DNA from 2 places in the Arthrobacter sp. AG258 genome. Region 2 is predicted to be linked to the other one. Evidence: predicted binding sites of a transcription regulator. Region 2 holds the regulator's gene; the other holds the start of a gene.
The links. The regulator LexA, encoded in region 2, represses DNA repair genes until DNA is damaged. The targets are predictions, from matches to a motif close to TCGAACANNTGTTCGA.

Region 1 (9,480 bases), on a different contig from region 2:
GAACCCGGGCCGGGAAAGGCGAGGTCCGGGCGGCGATTCTGGCGCTGCTCGCTGAGCAGCCCATGCACGGTTACCAGGTCATCCACGAGATTGAGGAGCGCAGCGGCGGCAGCTGGAAGCCGAGCGCAGGGTCCGTCTACCCCACCTTGCAGCTCCTGGCAGACGAAGGGTCCATCAGGGCCGAGGAATCCAACGGCAGGAAGATCTACTCGCTGACCGATGCCGGCCGCGAAGAGGCGGCTGACTTGCACGGGTCCGCGCCCTGGGATCCCGCGGCCGCCACCTTCGGAACCGGCGGCGCCTCCCTTCCGAAGGCCGGGATTGAGCTGGCCCAGGCCGCGGCGCAGGTGGGCAGGACCGGTTCACCGGACCAGGTGCAGCAGGCAGTGGCGGTGCTCGACGAGGCCCGCCGGCGGCTGTACGCCATCCTCGCGCAGGACTGACCCGGGTGGCGCTGACCGTACGGGACCGGGCCGACCCGGCGTCGCCCATGCGGGAACACCGCGGCCGGTACCGGCGGATCCTCCGGTTTGCCGCCTGGCATCTTGCCACCACGTGGTGGTTCGAACTGCTGCTGCCCAGGGTGGGGCTGGGCAGCATCTCCACGCGGACACGGTCCCGACGGATGCAGAACTTTGCCCGCCGGTTCCACGACCTGGCCATCGACCTCGGCGGCCTGATGATCAAGGTGGGGCAATTCCTGTCCTCCCGGCTCGACGTCCTCCCGCCCGAAATCACCAAAGAACTCGAAGGGCTTCAGGACGAGGTGCCGCCCGTGGCCTTCCCGCTGATCGCCGCCCTGGCAGAGCGTGAACTGGGTGCCCCCGTGGGCCGGGTCTACGCCAGCGTGGACGAATCCGCGATTGCGGCCGCCTCCCTGGGCCAGGCCCACCGCGCCCGCCTGAATCTCCTGGACGCCGAAGATACGGGCCTGGACGCCGTCGTCATGAAGGTACAGCGTCCGGGCATCGGCGCGATCGTCGACGTCGACCTCGCCGCCCTTCGGAAGGTGGCCGGCTGGCTCAGCCATGTCCGCCTCGTCTCCCGCCGCGCGGACATGCCGGCGCTGGTGGAGGAATTCGCCCAGATCAGCCTGCAGGAGATTGACTACCTGCACGAGGCCGTCAACGCCGAACGCTTCGCCGCAGACTTTGCCGGCGACGCCAGGGTAGCAGTGCCGGAAGTCGTCTGGGAGCGCACCACCCGCCGCGTACTCACGCTCGAGGACGTCACGGCCATCAAAATCACCGATGCGGGAGCGCTCCGGACCGCCGGCATCGATCCCGCCGCGGTGGCCCCCGTTTTCGCGTCCATCATGTTCGACCAGCTCTTCACCAACGGGTTCTTCCATGCCGACCCGCATCCGGGCAACATCTTCGTCACGCCTGTCCCTGCAGGGACGGGGGGACCTGGCTGGAAGCTGACGTTCATCGACTTCGGCATGATGGGGGAGGTCACGGCTTCCACGCGCAGCGGCCTGCGGAAGCTCCTGATCGCTGCAGCCGCGCGCGACGGCAAGGGACTCGTGGCGGCGATCAACGACGTCGGCGTGCTGATGCCGTCGGCGGACAGCGCAGGACTGGAACGGGCCATGACCCAGCTTTTCGCCCGCTTCGGCGGCATGGGCTTTGCCGAACTCCGCGAGGTGGACCCCCGCGAGTTCCGCGACTTCGCGGTGGAATTCGGTGACGTGGTCCGCTCGCTGCCATTCCAGCTGCCGGAGAACTTCCTCCTGATCATCCGCGCCATGTCCCTGACGTCAGGGGTATGCAGCGCCCTGGATGAGCGCTTCAACCTCTGGGACTCCGTGGAACCCTACGCCGCGCAGCTGCTGCGGAACGAACGCGGCAACGTGGTCCAGGACGTGGCCCGGCAGGCCCTCGATGCCGCCGCTAACGCCTTCCGCCTGCCCGGCAGGCTGGACGCCCTGGCCGGCCGGCTCGAGGAAGGATCGCTTGAGGTCGCAGTCCCGCGGCTGGAGCGGCAGGCTGCCCGGCTGGAAAGGGCGGCGCGGCGCTCCGGTTCGGCCCTGGTGTTCGGTGCGCTGCTGGTGGCGGGCACCATCGTCCGCTCTGACGACCTGGTATTCGGCAACGTCCTGATGGCCGTTTCTGCGGTTCCCCTGCTGCACGCACTGTGGGCAGGGCGCCGGGGCCGTTAAAGCCCGTGCCGTCGTCGGGCGTAACCTAGGGGAGGCCCGTCCGCCGGCGGCCATCGACCCCAGGGAGTTCAGCAACAATGCACCACACCGGTACCGACGCCCGCCCGCTGACTGTGGTGCGGCAGGACGTGTCCCTCGGCGCGGGACGTGACCTCGAATTCGGGCTGGAGCTGCTGGCCAGGGCCAGGTCAGGCAGCCTCGGTCCCACCCTGCGCCTGTACCGGCCCGCTCCCACCGTCGCCTTCGGGCAACGGGACACCCGGTTGCCCGGATTTGATGCGGCCGCACGGGCCTGCCTGGCCAACGGATTTGAGCCCTTGGTCCGCAGGGCCGGGGGACGGGCCGCCGCCTACCACCAAGGGACCTTGGTGGTGGACCACATCGAACCGGACGCCGACGCAGTAGCCGGATCCAAAGCCCGGTTCGCCTATTTCGGTGAGCTCTTTGCCCAGGCCCTGCGAAGCGTCGGGGTCCAGGCCGCGGTAGGGGAAATTCCCGGCGAATACTGCCCCGGCGAGTTCAGTGTGCACGGAACCGATGCGGCCGACAGCTCCCGCCGCGTGAAGCTGGTCGGCACCGCCCAACGGGTGGTTTCCGGTGGCTGGCTGTTCAGCTCGGTGATTGTGGTGGAGGATTCAGGCCCGATCCGGAAGGTGCTCACGGACAGCTATGCCGCCCTCGGCCTGGACTGGGACCCGTCCACGGCCGGCGCCGCCGACGACCTGCTACCCGGGCTGGATGTGGCGGCCGTGGAACATGCCCTCCTGGAAACGTATGCGGGCCACGCCACCCTGGAAACTGCTTCCTTCAGCAGCCTGGGGGCGTGACCCGCATCAGTTCTTCGGCGCGAAGCCGGCTGTCTCCTGCCGCTTAGGCAGCGAGCCTGCTTTGGACCTCAGCAGCTGACGGGTTGGTGGCAGCGGAGCCGTCCGGGAACAGGACGGTGGGAACGGTGCGGTTGCCGCCATTCAGTTTCTCCACGAGTTCGGCGGTGCCGTCCACCTCTTCGATGTTGATTTCCGTGTAGCCGATGCCCTTTGCGTCCAGCTGCTTCTTCAGCCGGTTGCAGTAGCCGCACCAAGTAGTGGAAAACATGGTGATGGTGCCGGATTCGGGAGTGAAGTCCACGCGGATCTCCTAAACGTCGCTTGAAAGGTTTCCTTACGGTCAACGGTAGCGTGGCCGCCGGTATTCCCGGACTTTCCGGGGCGGCGGGGCGGCTGCATGACAGTATGTGGCGACGGTGGCATGCTGGTCCCATGTGTGGACGCTACGTAATGGCACGCGCCGTGGGGGACCTGCTGGCCGAGTTCGACGCCGAGTTGGAGGAGGAGGTCAGCATCCCGCCGTCGTGGAACGTAGCGCCAACGGACGCCGTCCCCATCGTCCTGGAGCGGCTGGTGGGGGATGCTGCAGGGGCCCGGCAGGTACGGCAGTTGCATGTGGCCCGCTGGGGCCTGGTCCCGTCCTGGGCCAAGGATCCCGGGATCGGGTCGCGCATGATCAACGCCCGCAGCGAATCGGTGCTGGAGAAGCCTGCGTTCAGGAAGGCCGTGAAGTCACGCCGCTGCGCCGTCCCCGCCGACGGGTACTACGAATGGAAGCAAGGGCCCGGGAAGTCCAAGCAGCCCTATTATGTGCACCCCGGTGAGGACCACGGGCTGGTATTCGCCGGCCTTTACGAGTGGTGGAAGGACCCGTCCATTCCGGAAGGGGAACCAGGGCGCTGGCTGCTGTCCACTTCCATCCTCACGGCGGACACCCCACCGCCCGGGACTGAATCCACCATCTTCGGGAAGCTGACGGAACTGCACGACCGCGTGCCCCTGCCCATGGACAAGGCCACCACGCAGGCTTGGCTGGACCCGCAGGCTGACGACGCAGCCGCTCTTGTGGACCTGGTGCGGGCCGGGGTCAAGGAAGCTGCCGCCGACTGGCACGTGGAATCCGTGGGCAAGGACGTGGGGAACGTCCGCAACAACGGACCGGACCTGATCCGCCCTGTGGAGGCACTGTTCTAGCAGTCCCTGCCAGGGTGCGGACGCCGTCACACGGTGACCGTGCCGGCGTCGTCCACGGTCCACGTGGGGTTGTAGGCGACTTCCCAGCGGAAGCCGTCAGGATCCGCGAAGTACCCCGTGTAGCCGCCCCAGGGCTGGGTAACGGGTTCGGCGATGATGGCTGCCCCCGCCGCTGCGGCCTCTTCCATGACCCGGTCCACGTCCCCGGCGCTGGCGAGGTTATGGCTGAGGGTGATGCAGGGAACCCCGTCCGGCGGGCTGACGCCTGCCTCCGCCTGCATCTGCCGGGCGTCCCAGAGGGAGAGCACCAGCCCGTGGTTCACCTGGATGAACAGCACCTCCCCGGCAACCTCGCGGTGGACCGGCCAGCCGAGGCCGTCGATGTAGAAGGCCCGCGACCGGTCAACGCTGCGGACGCCGAGGGAGATAAAGTCGACTCTTGGCTCCATGCTTCGATACTGTCAGATGATGGCGACAATTCAAGGAAACGATCGGGATGCCCAGGCCGACAAGGAACAGCTCGCAGCTGTCCGGGTTGCCGTCGATGAGGTGGATGACCAGATTGTCACCCTCATCGCCCGCCGCGAGCGGCTGATCCGGATCGCCGGCACCCTGAAAGGCGACGACGCCGAGGTGCGGGCCCCCGGCCGGGTGGAGCGGATCATCGAGCACGTCCGGGCCGCGGCAGAGAAAAAAGACATTGACCCGGACATCGTCGAGTCAACCTACCGGGCCATGATCTCCGCGTTCATTGAACTCGAACTGAAGATCCATAAGGAAAACAGCTAAGGAAACCCCTACAGGGCTTCCTCCACCGGAACCCCATGCTGGAACTCCCGACCGTCCGCCTCGCTGAAGGCTGACAGGACGTGTCCTTTCCCGAGCCCGTTCAAGGCCGTGGCGGGAAAGCTCCCGGTAATGGTGTTTTCCGAGTGGGATACGCCGGACAGGTCGTAGTCTTCTTCGATTCCCTGGTCCCGGTTGAACGCGTAGCAGGCAATGGCCTCCCCGTTCATGAATTCAATGCACAGCCGCCGCTGCGTTGAATAGTCCGGCGTGGCTCCCATCAAGCCCACCACGTAGGCGCCGGACTCCGGAATGGCGCCATCGATATCGAACGTGGCCACCAGGGTGGAGTCCTGGGTCTTGATGCTTGCCTGCTTCAGGAGTGCGTCATCGGTACTCATGCCATCATCCTGCTCCCTGCCGCACGGTCCGTCCACCCCCGCCTATGTTTTGCCGGCTCCCCGGCGTAGACTTGATTTATTCGAACACATATTCGAATGGAGCATTTGGGAAGAACCGTCCGGGAGGCGCGCATGGGCATGTTCAGCGAGTCCATAGACGTGGCATGTTCCCCCTCCGGGCAGCCTGAATCGTTAACGTGGGCAGGCAGGGACTATCTCGTCTGCGCCGAGCCCGCCCGGTGGTATGAACGCCGCCAGTGGTGGGCTGAAGACGCCAGGGCTCCCCTGGGGAGCGGCCCTGGCGTGGTGGACCACGAAATCTGGCGAATCCAGGTGCTTCCCGCTGCTGGGAACAATGCTTCAGAACCCCTGACCCTCGACCTCACCCGGCATGTTGGCAGCGGCCGGTGGCGGCTGCTGCGGATCCATGACGCCCTTCGCCCCAGAACAGCATGAGCTTCACCCACCTTCACGTTTCCACAGCATTCAGCGCCCATTACGGCGTCTCCTGGCCGGAGGAACTTGCACAGGCCGCCGCTAGGGACGGCGCCACTGCCCTGGCCTGCACCGACCGGGACGGCCTGTATGGCACCATCAAGCACCTCAAAGCCTGCATGGCTGCAGGCATCGACCCCATCGTGGGGGTGGACCTTGCGGTCTTCGACGACGACGGGGACCACCGCACGCAGGTAGCCGGGCGGGTGGTGGTGCTCGCCCGCGGGCACAACAATGGCGCGGGTTACCGTGCTCTATGCCGGCTGGTTTCCGATGCCCACGCCCGGACCTCCGGGAAGGCCGGGGGAACAGTGCCGGTAGCGGTCACCCGCGCCGAATTGGCCTCCCGGACCCTCGACCCGGCAACGCTCAAACCGGTGCTGACCGTGCTGATTGGACCGGATTCCGACGTCGGCAAGGCCATGGGAGGCAGGCGGTACCTCCGTCCCCGAACCCTTTTCAAACAATGGCTGGATGCCATGCCCGCGGGAACCGTCGTTGCAGAAATCGTCTCCCAGCTCAGCGCGCCCGGCTTCCCCCTCAGCACTGCCCATGCAGTCCGCATGCTCCGGCTCGCCGAAGAACACCACGTCCCCGCCATCCTCAGCAACGCGGTGCGGTATTGCGCTGCGGACGGGGCGCCAACCGCGGATGTCCTTGACTCTGCCCGGACGTTGAAGTCCCTGCCGGAGCTGGCAGGGGAACCGCTGCTCCAGCCCACAGGCCAGGGGTGGCTGAAAACCGCGGAACAGATGCACGGCCTGGGCAAGGAAATCATTACCGCAGCAGGGTATGGGGCCGCTGACCTCAAGCAACTGATGGCCCAAACCGAGGCGCTCGCCGACCTCTGCCGGATGGACCCCACCTCGGACATGGGATGGAAGCAGCCTGTGGTGCCGGAGGCATCAGTCATTGGAATTACCCGGGATCCGCATATGGAACTCATCCAGCGGTGCCATGCCGGAATTGGCAGGCGGTTCCCGGGGATCGGCGGACACGACGAAAAAACGATGCTGGCTCGGCTTGAGCATGAGCTGGGGATCATCCGGAACCTGGGGTTCTCGTCCTACTTCCTGACTGTGGCAGAGGTATCCCGGATGATCCAGGACATGGGAGTCAGGGCGGCAGCCCGTGGGTCCGGGGCGTCCAGCCTGGTCAATTATTTGATCGAGGTAAGCCACGTAAATCCGCTGCAGCACGATCTCATCTTTGAACGGTTCCTCTCCAACGACCGTGCCACCCTGCCGGACATCGACATCGACGTTGAAAGCGCTGAACGCCACAACGTCTACCGCCAAATCTTCGAACGCTTCGGCTCAGAGCGCGTCACCCTGATGAGCATGCAAAACGGCTACCGGGCCCGCGGGGCAGTGCGCGACGCCGGGATGGCGTTGGGGATGGACGATGACGAGGTGGGGGAAATTGCCAAGCAGTTGTGGCGGTTCTCGGCCAGGAAATTCCGCGAAGCGCTGCAGGAAAAACCCGAACTCAAGGCGTTCGCCGGCCGGGTGGAGCACAAAGACGCCGACGGAAACCAGCAGCTGGACCTTCTGGTCGACCTGACGGAGCGGCTGGACCGGCTGCCCCGGCATATCTCGATGCACCCCTGCGGCGTCATCCTGGGAGACGCCACGCTCCTGGACCGCACCCCTGTCCAGCCCAGCGGCCTGGGCCTGCCCATGAGCCAGTTCGATAAACACGACATGGACCCCATGGGAATGCTCAAACTCGATGTCCTCGGCGTCAGGATGCAGAGCGCCATGGCTTTCGCGGTCCGGGAAGTGATCCGCCTGCACCCTTCCAAGGCCGAGGTGGTGGCTGCTGGCCGCCACCCGGCAGGTCCGGATGGCAGGGGACCTGACTACATCGCCGCTGACGGCCGGATCGACCTCAACGCCGTCCCCCTCGATGACGAACCGACCTATGAGCTGATCCGCAGCACCCACACCCTCGGGTGTTTCCAGATCGAATCCCCGGGCCAGCGGGAACTGATTGGAAAGCTGGCACCCCGGGAGTTCAACGACCTCATTATCGACATCTCCTTGTTCCGGCCGGGACCCATGAAATCGGACATGGTCCGTCCCTTCCTGGAACACCGCCATGGGTTCGCCCCGGAGGTGTATCCGCACCCGGACCTCAAGCCCGTTCTCCAGGAAACCCATGGAGTGACGGTCTTCCATGAGCAGATCCTCAAGACGTTCAATGTCATGACCGGTTGTGGGCTGGCCCGCGCGGACGAATTCAGGCGCGCCTTGGGCAACGAAGCGCTGGAGACTGCGGTGGAGGAATTCTTCCGCCGCGAAGCCCGTGCCCGCAATTACGCTCCTGACGTGGTGGACAAGGTCTGGGGAACCCTCAAGGCCTTTGGCAGCTTTGGTTTCTGCAAGGCCCACGGTGCCGCTTTTGCCGTGCCCACCTACCAGTCTGCCTGGCTCAAGGCCCACCATCCGGAAGCGTTCCTCGCCGGGCTCTGGGAGCATGACCCGGGAATGTATCCCAAGCGGCTGCTGGTAGCCGAAGCCCGGCGTCTTGGCATCCCCATCCTGCCCCTGGACATCAACCGCAGCCAGGCGGAGTACCGGGTGGAACGGGTGGAGGAAGGCAAGGACCAGGGAAAATTGGGTATCCGATTGAGCCTGAACGGTATTTACGGGCTCTCAGCGACGGAATTGAAGCGGATTGTCGCCGGACAGCCCTACGACTCTTTGGCGGACCTCAGGGCGCGCTCGCGGCTCAGCAAGCCCAGCATCCGGCGCCTGGCGCAGCTGGGCGCCTTCGATTCACTGCACCGTGAAGCGGGAGGCCACGCAAACCGGGCCGATCTTGTGCAACACCTCCAACAACTCCAAGCAGGCAAAGGGGCACGGAAGGGAGTTGAAGTCCTTGAAGGGCAACTTTCCCTGCCCTTGGGGGATGTTGAACTGCGAAATATCAAACCCGGACTCCCGGCACCCACCCTGGTGGAGAATGTCAGGGCCGAACTCGATCTCATGGCCGTCGATGTCAGCAGCCACCTGATGGACAGCCACCGGCCGTTACTGGACAAGCTTGGCGTCACCACTGCTGACTCACTCCTCAGCCTGCGCAACGGCACCGAGGTCCTGGTGGCCGGTGTGCGGGTGGCCACCCAGACCCCTCCCATGCGCGGCGGAAGGCGGGTTGTGTTCATCAGCATCGACGACGGTACAGGCTGCGTGGACTCAGTCTTCTTCCATGAGGCCCAGGAGAGTGCAGGGCCCCTCCTTTTTGGCACCCGTTTGCTGTTGATCCGGGGCACCACCAGAAGGACCGGACCCCGGGGCATCAGCCTGAGCGCGAGCATGGCCTGGGACCTGGCCAGGACCGCGACTTTGCCGTTCCCGGAATCAACACCGCATCCGGACTCTGACGGTCCACATCCCCTTGACGGCATCAGCAGGGCACTGGCCATCACCGGTTTCAGCGGCTGAACCAAGCCCCGGGCACCACCTGCCGCGTTGGTCGGCCCCAGTCGGAACCGATAGCATTGACGATGGCTGGCTGTGGTCCCCGTATGCCACAAGCTATGAAGCCTGAACTTTGAATAGGAGACACCCGTGTCAGATGCCCAGCAGATCACCCTTCTCGTCGATGGCGA
Region 2 (9,480 bases):
CGACCGTACGGCCCTGATCCTGGACATCTTCGCCCAGCACGCCAAGAGCCGCGAGGGCAAGGCCCAAGTGGAGCTGGCACAGCTGGAATACCTGCTTCCCCGACTCCGCGGCTGGGGCGAATCGATGTCCCGCCAGGCAGGCGGCCAAGTGGGTGGCGCCGCCGCCGGCATGGGCTCGCGCGGCCCCGGTGAAACCAAGATCGAACTGGACCGGCGCCGGATCCGTACGCGCATGGCCAAGCTTCGGCGCGAGATCGCCGCGATGAAGCCGGCGCGGGAAACCAAGCGGGCCAACCGCCGTCGTAACGAGGTACCGTCGGTGGCCATTGCCGGGTACACCAACGCGGGGAAATCCTCCCTGCTCAACAGGCTCACCGACGCCGGCGTCCTGGTGGAGAACGCCTTGTTCGCCACCCTGGATCCCACCGTCCGCAAGGCCGAAACCGCTGACGGCCTGGGTTACACCCTGGCCGACACCGTGGGCTTCGTCCGCTCGCTGCCCACGCAGCTGGTGGAGGCCTTCCGCTCCACCCTCGAAGAGGTGGCCGATTCGGACCTGATCCTGCACGTGGTGGACGCCTCGCACCCCGATCCCGAGGGCCAGATCGCCGCGGTCCGGAAGGTCTTCAGCGAAGTTGACGCCCGCAAGGTGCCTGAGATCATCGTGCTGAACAAGGCCGATGCCGCCGATCCCTTCGTGATCGAGCGGCTGAAGCAGCGCGAACCACGCCATGTGGTGGTCTCGGCCCGGACGGGTGAGGGTATTGCCGAGCTGCTGAAGGCCATCAGCGACGCCATCCCGAGGCCCAGCGTGAAGCTTGAACTGCTCATTCCGTACGACCGGGGCGACCTGCTCAGCAAGCTGCACGAATCCGACGCCGAAATCATCCACCTCGACCACGTTGAGGAAGGTACCAGGGCCGTGGTGATGGTCCGCGAGGGCCTGGCATCCGAGCTGGAACCATTCGCCCTCAATGACTGACCTCGCGGCCGGGGAAGCTGCGCAGGCGGGCGGCGAGCAGTTCGTCCTTGAACTGCTCGACCGCGCCGTCGCCGGCATGGGCGGACAAAGCCGCACCGGACAACACGAAATGGCCCGTCAGGTGGCCCGGGCCATCAGTTCGGGCAACCATCTCCTGGTCCAGGCCGGCACCGGGACCGGCAAGTCCCTGGCCTACCTGGTACCGCTCATTGCCCATGCCTTGGAAAGCAATAAGCCCGCCCTGGTGTCCACGGCCACGCTGGCCCTGCAAACCCAGATCGTGGGCAGGGACCTGCCCCGCCTCCTGAAGAACATCACCCCGGCCCTGGAACGGCCCGTCAAAGTGGCCCTGGTCAAGGGGCGGTCCAACTACGTCTGCCGCCACAAGGTGGAGGGCGGGTTCCCTTCCGAAGAGCCTTCGGAGGGCCAGCTGTTCTCCCTGGGCGAGGACACCAGCGTGCCGCACTTCGCCGCCTCTGTGGGCGGTCCCGCCTCCCAGCTGGGCAAGGAAGTGGTGCGGCTGCGGGAGTGGGCCGAGAAGACCGCCACCGGAGACCGTGACGAGCTTCTTCCCGGCGTGACCGACCGTGCATGGCGGCAGGTGTCCGTGACCTCCATGGAATGCCTGGGGGCGCAAAAATGTCCCATGGCCGCTGAGTGCTTCAGTGAACTGGCGCGGCAGGACGCGGCCGAGGCAGACGTCGTGGTGACCAACCACGCCATGCTCGCCGTCAGCGCCTTCGAGGGGCTCGCCGTGCTGCCCGAATATGACGTCGTGGTAGTGGACGAGGCGCATGAACTGCAGGACCGCGTCACCGGGGCCGTCTCCGGGCAGTTGTCCGTCGCCATGGTGCACGCCGCCGCATCAGGTGCCCGCAAACACACGGCCATCACCGTTGACGCCCTGAACGCTGCGGCCGCCAACCTTGAGCTGGCCCTCGCCGGGGCCCCGAACGGCCTGCTGCCCAACGGCCTGAACGACGAACAGCTGGACTGCGTGGACCAGCTGCGTGAGTCCTGCCGCGCGGCGCTGTCCGATTCCAAGGGGGACAGCAACACCACGGCCGACGGCGGGCGACAGCTCGCCCGGTCCCGCCTCATGCTGATCCTTGAATTATGCGAACGGCTGCTGGCTGCCCGGGAGAACCGCGAAGTGGTCTGGTTCTCGCGCGCGAGCACCTTCGACCCCGGCCAGGGCTACTCCCAGCCTGACGAGAATGCGCCGGTGCTGGTCAACATCGCGCCGCTGTCCGTTGCCGGGCGGCTGAGGGAAGGACTCTTCGCCGGCCACACTGTTGTGCTGACCTCTGCCACCCTGGCCATCGGGTCCGCGTTCGAACCGGCGGCGGGCGGGCTGGGACTGATAGGCGACGGAGCTCCCAGCTGGACGGGGGTGGACGTCGGCTCACCCTTCGACTACCCCAAACAGGGCATCCTCTACGTGGCGGGACACCTGCCCAAACCGGGCCGGGGTGTTTCGCCGGAAGCCCTGGAGGAGCTCGAGGCGCTCATCAAAGCATCCGGTGGCGGGGCTCTTTGCCTCTTTTCCTCGCGTCGGGCTGCGGAGGAGGCCGCCGATGCCCTGCGGCCCAAGCTCGATATGACCGTGCTCTGCCAGGGCGAGTCAACCATGACCGCCCTGGTCAAGCAGTTCGCGGACGAACCGGATACCTGCCTCTTCGGGACTATGTCCCTGTGGCAGGGGGTGGACGTTCCGGGCGGGTCGTGCCGGCTCGTGGTGATCGACCGGATTCCCTTCCCCAGGCCGGACGATCCCCTCATGACAGCTCGGTCGCGGGCCGTGGCCCAGGCCGGTGGCAACGGTTTCATGTCGGTGTCGGCTACCCACGCGGCCATCCGGCTGGCGCAGGGCGCCGGGCGGCTGATCCGGTCAACCGGCGACAAAGGAGTGGTGGCGGTGCTGGATTCGCGGCTGGCAACCGAACGTTATGCGGGCTTCCTGCGGGCCGCGCTGCCGCCTTTCTGGTCCACTACGGACCGCAGCAAGGCGCTGGCCGCACTCACCAGGCTCGGCGCGGAGGCCTCTGAATAGAGGCCTGCCGCGGCCGGAGGTGACAGGCGGTGTCAGAGGGACCGCAGCACCGAAACCACTTTGCCCATGATGGTCGCGTGGTCGCCCAGGATGGGTTCGTACTGCGTGTTCTGCGGGAGCAGCCAGGTGTGGCCGTCCCGCTGGCGGAAGGTCTTGACGGTTGCTTCGTCATCGAGCAGGGCAGCGACGATATCACCGTTGACGGCGTCCGCCTGGCGGCGCACCACGACCCAGTCTCCGTCGCAGATGGCGGCGTCCACCATGGAGTCCCCGGCCACTTTGAGCATGAACAGTTCACCCTGGCCCACAAGTTGGCGGGGGAGCGGCATGACATCCTCAACGAGCTGCTCGGCGAGGATGGGACCGCCGGCGGCAATCCGGCCCACGAGCGGAACCATGGCGGTGTCCAGCGCGGTAGGCAGCTCCGTTACGGTGGCGCCGGGTGTCTGCGGCGCTGAGGCGGCAATCGGCTTCCCGCCGCCGCCGTCAAGCGTGAGGGGCATGAGCACCTCCATGGCCCGCGGCCGCTTCGGGTCGCGCCGGAGGTAGCCAAGCTTCTCCAGCTGGGACAGCTGATGGGTCACGCTGGACAAGCTCGCAAGGCCCACCGTGTCGCCGATCTCGCGCATTGAGGGCGGGTAGCCGTTGTCATTGACGGACCGCTGGATGGTCTCGAGGATCTTCTTCTGCCGCGGGGTAAGCCCCTTCGGAGTCCTCTTTGGTTGCGGGGCCGTCCTGCCCCCGGCGGCTGCTGCTGCCATGTTCGCCAATGCCTTTCGCTTGCCGCCGGATCTTCCGCCCCACGCCGTAGGCCGGCGTTGCGTGAAGGGTCACCGCTGTCATTGTCAGACCCTGCTGTTCAACTTCAGTGGTGGTTGTTCTTGGTTTCCAAGCTAGGCCAGCCACATTGCTTTTTCAAACATTTGTTCTAGCGAGTCTCGACATTGTTCGTTGATAGGTGCTAAAACTTAGTAAGCAAAGTTCGAATATGTGTTCTAACCATTGCATGGCCTGTTCGAAGACCTGGCCGGAAGAGATTGGTATTCCGGCACGGCAGGCAGGACGGCAGCGGCGGACACCCGGGCAGCACGGCAGGTCCAGGAGGGCTCAGTTCATGTCAGCTTTAACTCTTTCCCACATATCCCGTCCGGAGTTCCTGGCCGGGGAGCGCCACTCGTCCGGCAGCCGGCGGATCAGTGCCGGAACTGCGCCATCACCGGCGCCGCTTCGGTTGACCCGGCGGGGGCGGATCGTCCTGGTGGGAGTGCCGCTGATTCTCCTCGCGGTCCTGCTGCTCTCCTTGGCGGGACTTTTCCACTCCCCGGCCAAGGCCTCCGATTCCGCCGCGGACCTCGCCGTGACGCCCACGGTGACAGTCACGGTCCAGCCCGGCCAGTCCCTGTGGTCCATCGCCGGTGCCGTGGCCCCGAACCGGGATGCACGGGACGTCGTGGCGGACATCGTCCAGCTCAACAACCTGTCCGCCGGCGCGGTCCTGCCCGGGCAGCAGCTCTTCGTCCCCAGCCACTGACCCCTTCTTGAGCGGGTACCGCGGAGCGGCAGCCTGGCGCCGCGGCCTGGTGACTGCGGGTGCGCGTCCCCCGGAGGCTGCCGCCAGCTCTTCGTCCGGGCGTTTCCGAGGCAGGCCAAAAGTGTCATATTTTCCGGTAGTTGCCACGGCAACTAAACTGTTCAGGTGAACGACCAGCTAGAACGCCTGAACCGGCTACCCCTCCGCAGCAACCTTCGCGGGCTGACTCCCTACGGGGCGCCCCAACTGGACGTCCCCATTCTCCTGAACGTCAACGAGAACACCCATGGCGTCCCGGCGGACGTGCGTGCCGCCATCAGCGCCGCCGTGACGGAGGCCGCCGCCGGCCTGAACCGCTACCCGGACCGGGAGTTCACCGAGCTCCGCAAGGCCCTGGCCGAATACCTTGGCCATGGCCTCGACGAAACCAACCTGTGGGCGGCCAACGGCTCCAACGAGGTCCTGCAGCAAATCCTCCAGGCGTTCGGCGGCCCGGGCCGCACCGCCCTGGGCTTCCCGCCCACGTACTCCATGTACCCGCTGCTGGCGAGCGGCACCGACACCGAATACATCACCGGTGTCCGGGCCGAGGGCTACGACCTCAGCGCAGAATCCGCTGCCCGGCAGGTCAGGGAGCTGCAGCCGAACATCGTGTTCCTCTGCTCGCCGAACAATCCCACCGGCACCGGCCTGGGACTGGACGTCGTCGAGGCTGTCTACGAGGCCGGTGCTCCAAGCCAGACCATCGTCATCGTGGACGAGGCGTACCACGAATTCGCCCACGACGGCACGCCCAGCGCCCTGACCCTGTTGCCCGGCAGGGAGCGGCTGATTGTCTCCCGCACCATGAGCAAGGCCTTCGCACTCGCCGGCGCACGCCTCGGCTACATGGCCGCGGCCCCGGAGGTCACCGATGCCCTGCGCCTGGTGCGCCTTCCGTACCACCTGTCCGCGATCACCCAGGCAACCGCCCTGGCAGCCCTGCAGCACCGCGAGGCGCTCATGGCCGATGTGCAGGACATCAAGCAGCAGCGCGACCGCATTGTGGCTGAGCTGACCAGGATGGGCCTCAAGCCTGCCGCGTCCGACTCCAACTACGTGTTCTTCGGCGGCCTGGAGAACCCGCACCAGGTCTGGCAGGAACTGCTGGACGCGGGCGTGCTGATCCGCGACGTGGGAATTCCCGGGCACCTGCGGGTCACGGCCGGTACCGAGCCGGAAACCACGGCCTTCCTCACGTCCCTGGAGCGCATCCTTGCGGGCCACGCCGCGCTTCCCGCCTAGACTTGATACAGCGGCGCTGGGCGCCCTGAACCACTCCTTCTCCCACTAAGGATCCTTCACCATGAGTTCAACCGGTTCGAATACTGCTGCGGCCCGGACCGCCCGCATGGAGCGCGCCACCAGCGAGTCCTCCGTCCTCGTGGAGATCAACCTCGACGGTACGGGTGTGTCCAACATCGACACCTCGGTGCCGTTCTACGACCACATGCTGACCGCCCTGTGCAAGCACTCGCTGATCGACATGACCGTCAAAGCCACCGGCGACACCCATATCGACGTCCACCACACCGTGGAGGATGTCGCCATCACGTTCGGCGAGGTCCTGCGGACCGCGTTGGGAAACAAAGCCGGGATCCGCAGGTTCGGCGAGGCCACCGTGCCGCTGGACGAAGCCCTCGCCAACGCGGTGGTGGACGTCTCCGGCCGCCCCTACCTGGTCCACGGCGGCGAGCCCGCTGGCCAGGAGTACCACTTGATAGGCGGCCACTTCACCGGCTCCCTGACCCGCCACGTCTTTGAGGCCATCACGCTGCACGCCGGCATCTGCCTGCACATGAACGTCCTGGCCGGCCGGGACCCGCACCACATCGTGGAGGCGCAGTTCAAGGCCTTCGCCCGCGCGCTCCGCGCCGCCGTCGAACCCGATCCCCGGGTTGAAGGCATCCCCTCCACCAAGGGTGCGCTGTGAGCGGGCAGGTCCTCAAGGACGGTGCGATCATCGATCCCACCGCCTCACAGAAGCTCCCGTCGCCCGAGGGCAAGCCGACGGTGACGGTGCTCGACTACGGGTCCGGGAACGTCCGCTCCGCCGTGCGCGCCCTGGAGCGCGCCGGTGCGGAAGTGATCCTCAGCGCCAAACCGGACGATGTGCTCAACGCCGACGGCCTGGTGGTCCCCGGCGTCGGCGCATTCGAGACCGTGATGCGCGAACTCAAGGCCGTGGACGGCATCCGCCTCATCGGCAGGCGCGTCGCAGGCGGACGCCCCGTGCTGGGCATCTGCGTGGGTTTGCAGGTCCTCTTCGAGGCCGGCGTGGAACATGGCACGGAAGCCGAGGGCATCGGTGAATGGCCTGGCAAGGTGGAGGCATTGCGCGCCGAAGTTGTCCCGCACATGGGCTGGAACACCGTCAAGGTGCCCGAGGGATCCAAGCTGTTCGCCGGCGTCGAAAATGAACGGTTCTACTTCGTGCATTCCTACGGCGTGCAGGAGTGGAACTTTGAGGTGATCCAGCCGCGGATGGCGCCACCGCTGGTCACCTGGTCCGAGCACGGCGGCCCCTTCATTGCCGCCGTGGAGAACGGGCCGCTCTGCGCGACGCAGTTCCACCCCGAAAAGTCCGGCGACGCCGGCGCCCGGCTCCTGCGCAACTGGGTGGAAGGCCTCCGCAAGCCCGCCACCGGCGACGCCGCCCATGGCACCTCCCCGGCCGAAGCCGGCAGTGGCGCCTAGATGTGGTCCGTACTCCTGATGGGCCTCGCCGGCATCCTGATTGGCGGCGGCATCTCGTTCCGTCAGCAGCACAAGCCGCTCTGGACGCAGGTGTCCTTCTACGTCCTGGCCGCCATGTCGCTGCTGGCCGCCTATTTGCTCACGCTGCCCGCCAGCTGACCCCGCCGGCCGCCGGCGACCATGCCGGCGTCGGCGCCCCAGCCCCTGTCCCGAAGAACCAACACTGAGGATGAGTATGACCACCGCACATGACCTGCCGGTCCTTGAACTGCTGCCTGCCGTCGATGTCGTCAACGGGCAGGCCGTCCGGCTGGTCCAGGGGGAGGCCGGCAGCGAAACCAGCTACGGCACGCCCTTGGACGCGGCACTGAACTGGCAGCAGCAGGGGGCCGAGTGGGTGCACCTGGTGGACCTGGATGCGGCGTTCGGGCGCGGTTCCAACGCGGACCTGCTCCGCGACGTGGTGGGCCGCCTGGACATCAAGGTGGAGCTTTCCGGCGGCCTGCGCGACGACGAGACCCTCGAAGCGGCCCTGGACCTGGGCGTGGCCCGGGTCAACCTGGGCACCGCTGCGCTGGAGAATCCGGAGTGGACCGCGCGGGCCATCGAACGCTTCGGCGACAAGATCGCCGTCGGCCTTGACGTCCGGGGCACCACCCTGGCCGGCCGGGGCTGGACCAAGGAAGGCGGGGACCTCTGGGACGTGCTGGGCCGCCTCGAGGAGGCCGGGTGCTCCCGCTATGTGGTGACCGACGTGACCAAGGACGGCACCCTGCAGGGACCCAACGTTGAACTCCTGCGCCAGATGGTGGAGAAGACCGGCAAACCCGTGGTCGCCTCCGGCGGCATCTCCAGCCTCGATGACCTCAAGGTCCTCCGCTCGCTGGTGCCGCTGGGCGTTGAAGGCGCCATCGTGGGCAAGGCCCTGTACGCCGGGGCCTTCACGCTGCCCGAAGCCCTCGACGTCGCCGGCCGGCGCTAGGCGCCCGGAAGGTCCAGCCAATGCCCAGCGCCCAGGAACCGGGACATCCCCCAGCCCGCCATCTGCCAGGACATATCGCCGCAGCCCTCGCCGGGGCCGGCGGGCCGGCGGACTCCGCGGGCCGGCCATGGGCCGGGCGCAGCCTCGCCGGTGCAGACGGCAAGATCCACAACTTCGAGGACGACGACGGCACGGCCGACGCCGGCTACCTCACCGCTGTTGCGGCGCTCCGGCAGGGGAGCGGCAGCGAGGCCGGGGTGGTGGCGGCGCTGGCAACGGCACGGGTCTTCATCCCCATCGTGGCGCAGCTTGCTGAGGAAGCGGAGACGGACCACGGGCTGCACGCCGACAAGCAGGCGGACATGGCCCTGGTCACGCTGAAGGCCGCCGACGGCCGGACGGCGCTCCCGGCATTCACCTCTGCAGCCGCGCTCTCCGCCTGGCACCCCGAGGCCCGGCCGGTTGCCGTGTACGCGGCCCGCGCCGCGCTCTCTGCCGTCGCGGAGGGTGCCGAACTCCTGGTCCTGGACCCGGGGGCCGGCTTCACCTTCGTGGTCCGCCGCCCGGCCGTCTGGGCCCTGGCCAAGCAGCACGACTGGGTCCCTTCCTACGAGGACGGTGAGCTTGCCGCCGAACTTGGCCGCGCCTCCTCCGGGTTTCCCGCGGTGCGCGGTATCGAACTCCTCCCTGGCAGGGGAGTGTCCGCCACTGCTGCCGACGGCACCGTGGTTCCCGGCGGCGGCGCCGGACCCGAACTCCAGGTGGTGCTCTACCTTGAGGACGGGTTGGACGCCGCCGGGGTCCAGGAACTGGTGGCCGGCCTGCAGGCCGAGTGGTCCCGGAATGTATTGTTTGGGGAGCGCGTCGATTCCCTGGAGATCAAGCTCAGGCGCGCTCCCGACTAGCTGCCGGCCGGATGGGTGAACCCCGCCCGCGCCGGGGCGGACCCTAAGGATCGCTTCGTGAATTTCGCTCTCTACCGGGAGTTGCTCGCCGTCCGGCCCATCCGGCGGCTGCTGCTGGTGGGCATGGTTGCCCGGATCCCGCACTCGGCTGCCGGAGTCCTGCTCACCCTGCATATCGTCCTGACCCTGGGCCAGGGCTACGCGGCGGCCGGCGCCGCCGCGGCGGTGATGACCATTGGCATTGCCCTTGGCGCCCCGTGGCGTGGCCGGCGCGTTGACACCGTGGGCCTG

Region 1: DFO47_RS10750 (DUF6504 family protein) is a predicted target of LexA. The motif match lies at 5,450-5,465, and genes of this name have one in related genera.

What each region holds. Positions count from the first base shown of each region.
Region 1 is NZ_SOBI01000004.1:335,200-344,679, reverse strand. Features, by position in the region: gene DFO47_RS10790 (PadR family transcriptional regulator) at 1-443, shown strand, start outside; gene DFO47_RS10785 (AarF/UbiB family protein) at 491-2,161, shown strand; gene DFO47_RS10780 (lipoate--protein ligase family protein) at 2,239-2,988, shown strand; gene DFO47_RS10775 (mycoredoxin) at 3,032-3,289, opposite strand; gene DFO47_RS10770 (SOS response-associated peptidase) at 3,421-4,182, shown strand; gene DFO47_RS10765 (VOC family protein) at 4,209-4,631, opposite strand; gene DFO47_RS10760 (chorismate mutase) at 4,648-4,971, shown strand; gene DFO47_RS10755 (hypothetical protein) at 4,980-5,369, opposite strand; gene DFO47_RS10750 (DUF6504 family protein) at 5,502-5,825, shown strand; gene dnaE (DNA polymerase III subunit alpha) at 5,822-9,313, shown strand; gene thrS (threonine--tRNA ligase) at 9,440-9,480, shown strand, end outside.
Region 2 is NZ_SOBI01000010.1:37,778-47,257, reverse strand. Features, by position in the region: gene hflX (GTPase HflX) at 1-982, shown strand, start outside; gene DFO47_RS18540 (ATP-dependent DNA helicase) at 975-3,035, shown strand; gene lexA (transcriptional repressor LexA) at 3,068-3,796, opposite strand; gene DFO47_RS18530 (LysM peptidoglycan-binding domain-containing protein) at 4,150-4,566, shown strand; gene DFO47_RS18525 (histidinol-phosphate transaminase) at 4,732-5,850, shown strand; gene hisB (imidazoleglycerol-phosphate dehydratase HisB) at 5,912-6,538, shown strand; gene hisH (imidazole glycerol phosphate synthase subunit HisH) at 6,535-7,302, shown strand; gene DFO47_RS21160 (hypothetical protein) at 7,303-7,461, shown strand; gene priA (bifunctional 1-(5-phosphoribosyl)-5-((5-phosphoribosylamino)methylideneamino)imidazole-4-carboxamide isomerase/phosphoribosylanthranilate isomerase PriA) at 7,538-8,284, shown strand; gene DFO47_RS18505 (SseB family protein) at 8,305-9,189, shown strand; gene DFO47_RS18500 (MFS transporter) at 9,247-9,480, shown strand, end outside.